DNA from 2 places in the Stenotrophomonas geniculata genome. Region 2 is predicted to be linked to the other one. Evidence: predicted binding sites of a transcription regulator. Region 2 holds the regulator's gene; the other holds the start of a gene.
What was found. The regulator HrcA, encoded in region 2, represses chaperone genes, less so after heat shock. The targets are predictions, from matches to a motif close to TTNGCACTCNNNNNNNNNGAGTGCNAA.
Positions count from the first base shown of each region.

Region 1: the regulator HrcA is predicted to act here: its motif matches at 1,537-1,563, upstream of RI032_RS11045 (co-chaperone GroES).

Region 1 is NZ_CP140571.1:2,383,204-2,386,618, forward strand. Features, by position in the region: gene RI032_RS11040 (endonuclease) at 1-1,258, opposite strand, end outside; gene RI032_RS11045 (co-chaperone GroES) at 1,610-1,897, shown strand; gene groL (chaperonin GroEL) at 1,979-3,415, shown strand, end outside.
Region 2 is NZ_CP140571.1:138,629-142,043, reverse strand. Features, by position in the region: gene recN (DNA repair protein RecN) at 1-1,391, opposite strand, end outside; gene hrcA (heat-inducible transcriptional repressor HrcA) at 1,507-2,571, shown strand; gene grpE (nucleotide exchange factor GrpE) at 2,635-3,150, shown strand; gene dnaK (molecular chaperone DnaK) at 3,333-3,415, shown strand, end outside.

The sequences.
Region 1 (3,415 bases), 2.2 Mb from region 2:
TGTCGGTATACGGCGCGTACGGCAGGCCCTTGTCACCGGTGGTGGTGGCAAAGCCCAGCGAGTTCGGCCAGGTGTGCTCGCGGTTGTACTTCAGGCCACTGCCGCTGCCGGCGCGGTCGGTCACCTTGGCGTAGCTGCGGTTGCGATACGCATCCAGGATCCTGCCGGAATTGTTCGGATCCTCGTCGGCGATTTCCAGGATGGTCCAAGTGCTGGTGCCCGAGCCGCTGTACGGATAGGCGGTATGGCCCTTTATGGTGGCGTGCAGCGAGCAGCGCAGCTGGCTGGGGCTGCTGGTGTTGACCTTTGAGTAATAGCCGGCCGGTACACCCGGATTGCCCGGGTCGGGGTTGCCGCCGGTGCTGGCCACGGTGAACGCGATGCGGCTGTCGGCCGCCGGATGCGCGCCCTGCAGGTCGGTGATGCGCGCGGCGCGGATATCGAAGCGGCAGGCTTCACCGGCCACCAGCGCGGTGTTGGTGGACAGTTTCACGCTGCGGCCGCTGGCCGGGAAGGTCAGCGGCACGCTGCCGGAGGTGCCGCAGCTCAGCGCGAATGCGCCACTGGCCAGGTTCACGGTTTCGCTGAACACCACTTCGAGATCGGCCGCGGCCGGGAAGGTGCTGCTGCCCTGTGCCGGGGTGGTGGTGGAGACCGACGGCGGCGTGTTCGGGCCCGGGGTGCCGCCGCCGCTGAAGGTCTGGCCGTTGTTGCAGCTGCCAAACGTCTGCCCGGCCGATTCGGCCCAGGTGAAGTGGGCGTATTGGCTGCCGCTGCCGGTCAGCTGCAGCGAGGTGCCCGGCGCGGTGCTGTTGGTCTCGGCCACCGGGATGTTCTGGCTGGTCATGCCGGCGGCAGGGCCACCGGAGGCGGTGATGGCGCCCTCGTAGCTGAGGAACTGGACCACCTTGCCGCTGGCATCGACCAGGGCGATGCCGTCGTTCGGGCCGTTCTGGAGGCCGTTGGTCGGGTAGTTGACCACGGCGATTCTGGCGCTGCCGCAGCCAGCGGCGGTGCCGGCCGGGACCGGGTTGTTGGCGTAGGCCGTGGCCGCCGAAGGATTGCTGCCGTTGTAGAGGTAGAGGCGGTAGCCGGACAGGTCCTCGCCCGCGGTAGCGACCACTTCGATGGCTTCGCCGACGTCACCGGCGGCGGTGCTGTCGTCGTAATGCAGTTCGTTGATGAAGACCTCGGCCTGGGCCGGCGCGGCGGCCAGCGCCAGCAGGCAGGCGGCGGCAAGCGGGGACAGCAATCGCATCGACTACTCCTTGTGATTGGGAATGCGCGGCCGAGCCTAAGGCCGATCCAGTGACACTTTGTCGTAAATGAACGTCAGATATCTGACAGTGGGACATCTATCACTAAATAGCACCCCTTGCCCCCTTGGCTTGCCGCACTGCATCCCTATACAGGCGTCCACGCAGGGAGGCAGGTTTCCCGGTCCCGAGAAAAATTTCGGGATCGGCCCTTGAAAGGCCTGTGGAGGTCTCCATCTCTGTCGTGCTCCCGACTTGTCGGGCTTTTTCACGCGCGTTGCTGGCACTCGCCTGGTGTGACTGCTAACATCGCCGGACTTTTTCAGACCAATCAATAACTTAAGAGGTCTCTCATGAGCATCAAGCCGCTGCACGACCGCGTTGTGGTCAAGCCGATCGAAGCCGACGAAATCTCCGCCGGTGGCATCGTCATCCCCGACTCGGCCAAGGAAAAGTCCACCAAGGGTGAAGTTGTGGCCGTCGGCCCGGGCAAGCCGCTGGACAACGGCAACGTGCGCGCGCCGTCGCTGAAGGTTGGCGACAAGGTCATCTACGGCCAGTACGCCGGCAGCTCGTACAAGAGCGAAGGCGTCGAGTACAAGGTCCTGCGCGAAGACGACGTGCTCGCCATCATCGGCTGAGCCTCGGCGCGACCTGCTTTTCTGTAAGACATCCCTTTTCGTCGCCGGGCCCGGCCCGGCGCAAACATCGAGGTAATCGCAATGGCTGCCAAGGATATTCGTTTCGGTGAAGACGCCCGTTCGCGCATGGTGCGCGGCGTCAACGTTCTCGCCAATGCCGTCAAGGCCACCCTGGGCCCGAAGGGCCGCAACGTCGTGCTGGAAAAGAGCTTCGGCGCGCCGACCATCACCAAGGACGGCGTCTCCGTCGCCAAGGAAATCGAACTGGCTGACAAGTTCGAAAACATGGGCGCGCAGATGGTGAAGGAAGTTGCTTCCCGCACCAACGACGACGCGGGCGACGGCACCACCACCGCCACCGTGCTGGCCCAGGCCCTGATCCGCGAAGGCGCCAAGGCTGTGGCCGCCGGCATGAACCCGATGGACCTCAAGCGCGGTATCGACAAGGCCGTTTCGGCCGCCGTGGCCGAGCTGAAGAACATCTCCAAGCCGACCGCCGACGACAAGGCGATCGCCCAGGTCGGTACCATCTCGGCCAACTCGGACGAGTCGATCGGCCAGATCATCGCTGACGCGATGAAGGAAGTCGGCAAGGAAGGCGTCATCACCGTTGAAGAAGGCTCGGGCCTGGACAACGAGCTGGACGTGGTCAAGGGCATGCAGTTCGACCGCGGCTACCTGTCGCCTTACTTCATCAACAACCAGCAGTCGCAGACCGCTGACCTGGATGACCCGTTCATCCTGCTGCACGACAAGAAGATCTCCAACGTCCGCGACCTGCTGCCGGTGCTGGAAGGCGTCGCCAAGGCCGGCAAGCCGCTGCTGATCGTGGCCGAGGAAGTTGAAGGCGAAGCGCTGGCCACCCTGGTCGTCAACACCATCCGTGGCATCGTCAAGGTCGTGGCCGTCAAGGCGCCGGGCTTCGGCGACCGTCGCAAGGCGATGCTGGAAGACATGGCCGTGCTGACCGGCGGCACCGTGATCTCCGAAGAAGTCGGCCTGTCGCTCGAGAAGGCCACCATCAAGGACCTGGGCCGCGCCAAGAAGGTGCAGGTCTCCAAGGAGAACACCACCATCATCGACGGCGTCGGCGACAAGGCCAACGTTGATGCACGCGTGGCGCAGATCAAGACCCAGATCCAGGACACCTCCTCGGATTACGACCGCGAGAAGCTGCAGGAACGCGTGGCCAAGCTGGCCGGCGGTGTTGCCGTGATCAAGGTCGGCGCCTCGACCGAAATCGAAATGAAGGAAAAGAAGGATCGCGTCGACGACGCCCTGCACGCCACCCGTGCGGCCGTTGAAGAAGGCGTGGTTCCGGGCGGCGGCGTTGCGCTGGTCCGCGCGATCACCGCGCTGGCCGGCCTGAAGGGCGCCAACGAAGACCAGAACCACGGCATCCAGATCGCCCTGCGTGCGATGGAAGCCCCGCTGCGCGAGATCGTTGCCAACGCCGGTGACGAGCCGTCGGTCATCATCAACAAGGTCAAGGAAGGCACCGGCAGCTTCGGCTACAAC
Region 2 (3,415 bases):
CCGGAGTCGACCTCGTCGAACACCATGGTCGGCACCGCATCCAGGTCTAGCGCGGCCACTTCGATGGCCAGCGAAATGCGCGACAGTTCACCGCCTGAGGCCACCTTGCGCAGTGCGCGCGGCGGCTGGCCGGCATTGGCCGCGACCAGGAACTCCACGCGCTCGGCACCCTGCGGATCGGGCTTGCCGGCATCCTGCGGCTCCAGCTCGATCAGGAACTGGCCACCGCCCATGCCGAGCTCGGCGATGATGCCGGTGGTGGTGGCCGACAGTTCGGCAGCAGCGCTGCGACGGCTGGCGGTCAGCACTTCAGCCTGCACACGCCAGGCGGCGGCGGCCTTGTCGATCTCGCCGGCCAGGCGCTGCAGGCGTTCGTCGGCGCCGCGCAGCTGCTCCACTTCGGCGTGCATGCGCTCGCGCTGCGCGCCCAGCTCGTCCATCGGCACGCGGTGCTTGCGGGCCAGGTCGTGCAGGCGGCCGAGACGGCGCTCGTTCTCTTCGAACTGCTCCGGGTCGGCATCGAGGTCATCGTGCACCCGGTCCAGCAGCGACAGGGCTTCGTGCAGCTGGATCGAGGCGTTCTCGATCAGGCCGTCCACCTCGCCCAAGCGCGGGTCGTGTTCGACCAGGCGCGACAGCTCGTGGCGCACCTGCTGCAGCAGGTCCAGCGCGGAGCTGCCGTCATCGCCGTTGATCTGGTTGCTGGCGGCCTGGCAGGCGCTCAGCAGGGCGCTGGCGTGGGCCTGGCGGCGATGGCTGGCACCGAGCGCCACGATCGACTCCGGCTCCAGGTCTTCGCGGTCCAGTTCGCGCAGCTGATGTTCCAGGAAGCCGATCCGGTCACTCACGTCGCCCTGTTGCGACAGCGCCAGCGATTCATCGACCAGTGCCTGCCATGCGGCCGCGGCGCGGCGCACCTGGCGGCGCTCGTTCTCGTTGCCGGCATAGGCATCCAGCAGGGCCAGCTGCGACGGGCGCGCCAGCAGGGCCTGCTGTTCGTGCTGGCCGTGGATCTCCACCAGCAACGAGGCCAGGTCGCCCAGCTGGGCCAAGGTCACCGGGCGGCCATTGATCCACGCCCGCGAACCGCCGTCTGCACGGATCACGCGGCGCAGCTGGCATTGTTCTTCGTCGTCCAGCTCGTTGTCGGCCAGCCACTGGCGCGCGGCCTGCAGCTGGTCCAGCGTGAACTCGGCCGAAAGCTCGGCGCGCGCGGCGCCGTGGCGGACCACGCCGCTGTCGGCGCGCAGGCCGGACAGGAAGCCCAGCGCGTCGACCATCAGCGACTTGCCGGCGCCGGTCTCGCCTGAAACCACGGTCATGCCTGGCCCGAACTCCAGTTCGGTGGCGCGGACGACGGCAAAATCCTTGATCGAAAGATGTCTGAGCATGGGTAAGGGGGTATCAGCAGCCGCGCAACGCTAGCACGTGGGCGAGGGAGGTCCAATGACTTGCCAAGGTGATGCACCGCCATTATCTAGTGTCCGTGTCTCACAGGTTGATTCCATGCACGGTTCTCCCGACCAGCTTGCCCCGCGTGCGCGCCATCTGCTGCGCACGCTGATCGCGCGTTACATCCAGGACGGTGAGCCGGTCGGCTCGCAGACGTTGGCGCGCGTGGCCGGCCTGGAGGTCAGCCCGGCCACCATCCGCAACATCCTCGGCGACCTGGAGGACCTGGGGCTGCTGGCCTCGCCGCACACCTCGGCCGGGCGCGTCCCGACCGCACACGGCTACCGTGTGTTCGTCGACAGCCTGCTGCAGATGCAGCCGCCGGGCGAGGGCGAGCTGGCCCGGTTGCGTCAGGAACTGGCTGGCGGCGGCAGCACCCAGGCCCTGCTCGGCAGCGCCTCGGAGCTGCTGTCGGCCATGAGCCACTTCGTCGGCGTGGTCAGCGCGCCGCGGCGCGAGCAGTTCGCCTTCCGCCAGATCGATTTCGTGGCGCTGGACGGGCGCCGCGTACTGGCGATCCTGGTGTTCGCCGACAACGAGGTGCAGAACCGGGTCATCGAGACCCGGCAGGAGTTCGCGCCAGGCCAGCTGGAGCAGGTCGCCAACTACCTCAATGCCCATTTCGCCGGCCTGCCGATGGCCGAGATCCGCACCCGCCTGCTGCTGGAACTGCGCGACGCCCGCTCCGAGCTGGAACAGCTGCTGGCGCACAGCATCGAGCTGGCCGAGCAGGCCCTGCAGCCAGCGGCCGACGACATGCTGGTGGCCGGCCAGACCCGCCTGATGGGGGTGCAGGACCTGTCCGACCTGGAGCGCCTGCGTGAACTGTTCGAGCTGTTCTCCAGCAAGCGCGAGATCCTGCAGCTGCTGGAGCGGACCATCCAGGCGCCGGGCGTGCGCATCTTCATCGGCGAGGAGACCGGGATGATGCCGCTGCAGGGCGTCTCGCTGGTCACCGCCCCGTACACCGCCAACGGCCAGGTGCTGGGCGTGCTGGGCGTGATCGGCCCCAAGCGGATGGCCTACGACCGCATGATCCCGCTGGTGCAGGCCACCGCCGATGTGCTCGGCGCGGCCTTTTCACCCGCCGGGCGCACTCCCGGAACATCCGACGCTTGAAACGCAGCATCCCGCCCACACTAGGGTGGGTGGAGGCGGAGAGTGACCGCCAGGGACCCAGACATGAACCACGAACAGCCAGATATCGAATCCCAGCAGAGTGCCGCTGATGCGGCTGCCGCCGCCGGCGTCAACGACGAAGTGGAGCGCCTGCGCGCCGAAGTCGAGCAGATCAAGGCCGATGCGCTGCGTGAGCGCGCCGACCTGGAGAACCAGCGCAAGCGCGTGGCCCGTGACATCGAGCAGGCCCGCAAGTTCGCCAACGAGAAGCTGCTCGGCGAGCTGCTGCCGGTGTTCGACAGCCTGGATGCCGGCCTGAAGGCCGCCGGCGACGACCCGCACCCGCTGCGCGAAGGCCTGGAGCTGACCTACAAGCAGCTGCTGAAGGTTGCCGCCGACAACGGTCTGGTCCTGCTGGACCCGACTGGCCAGCCGTTCAACCCGGAACACCACCAGGCCATCAGCCAGGTGCCGGCCCCGGGCGCGGCCCCCGGCAGCGTGGTGACCGTGTTCCAGAAGGGCTACCTGCTCAACGAGCGCCTGCTGCGGCCGGCGCTGGTGGTGGTGGCCGCCGAGTGATTGACTGGGCCGGGTGATGCCCGGCCCCGATCGTGCCAGGCCATGCCTGGCAAGGTTTTCCAGGCGCTGAACACAGCGTTCGGGAGATGGCTTGAATGTTCCACGAGCCTCCCCCACATCGTATTCATCCACCGGCCGAACGGCCGGACTGACCCCAACAAGCATCCTCAGGAGTCTCCCCCATGGGCAAGATCATTGGTATCGACCTCGGCACCACCAACTCGTGCGTGGCGATCATGGACGGCGGCAAGGCCCGCGTCATCGA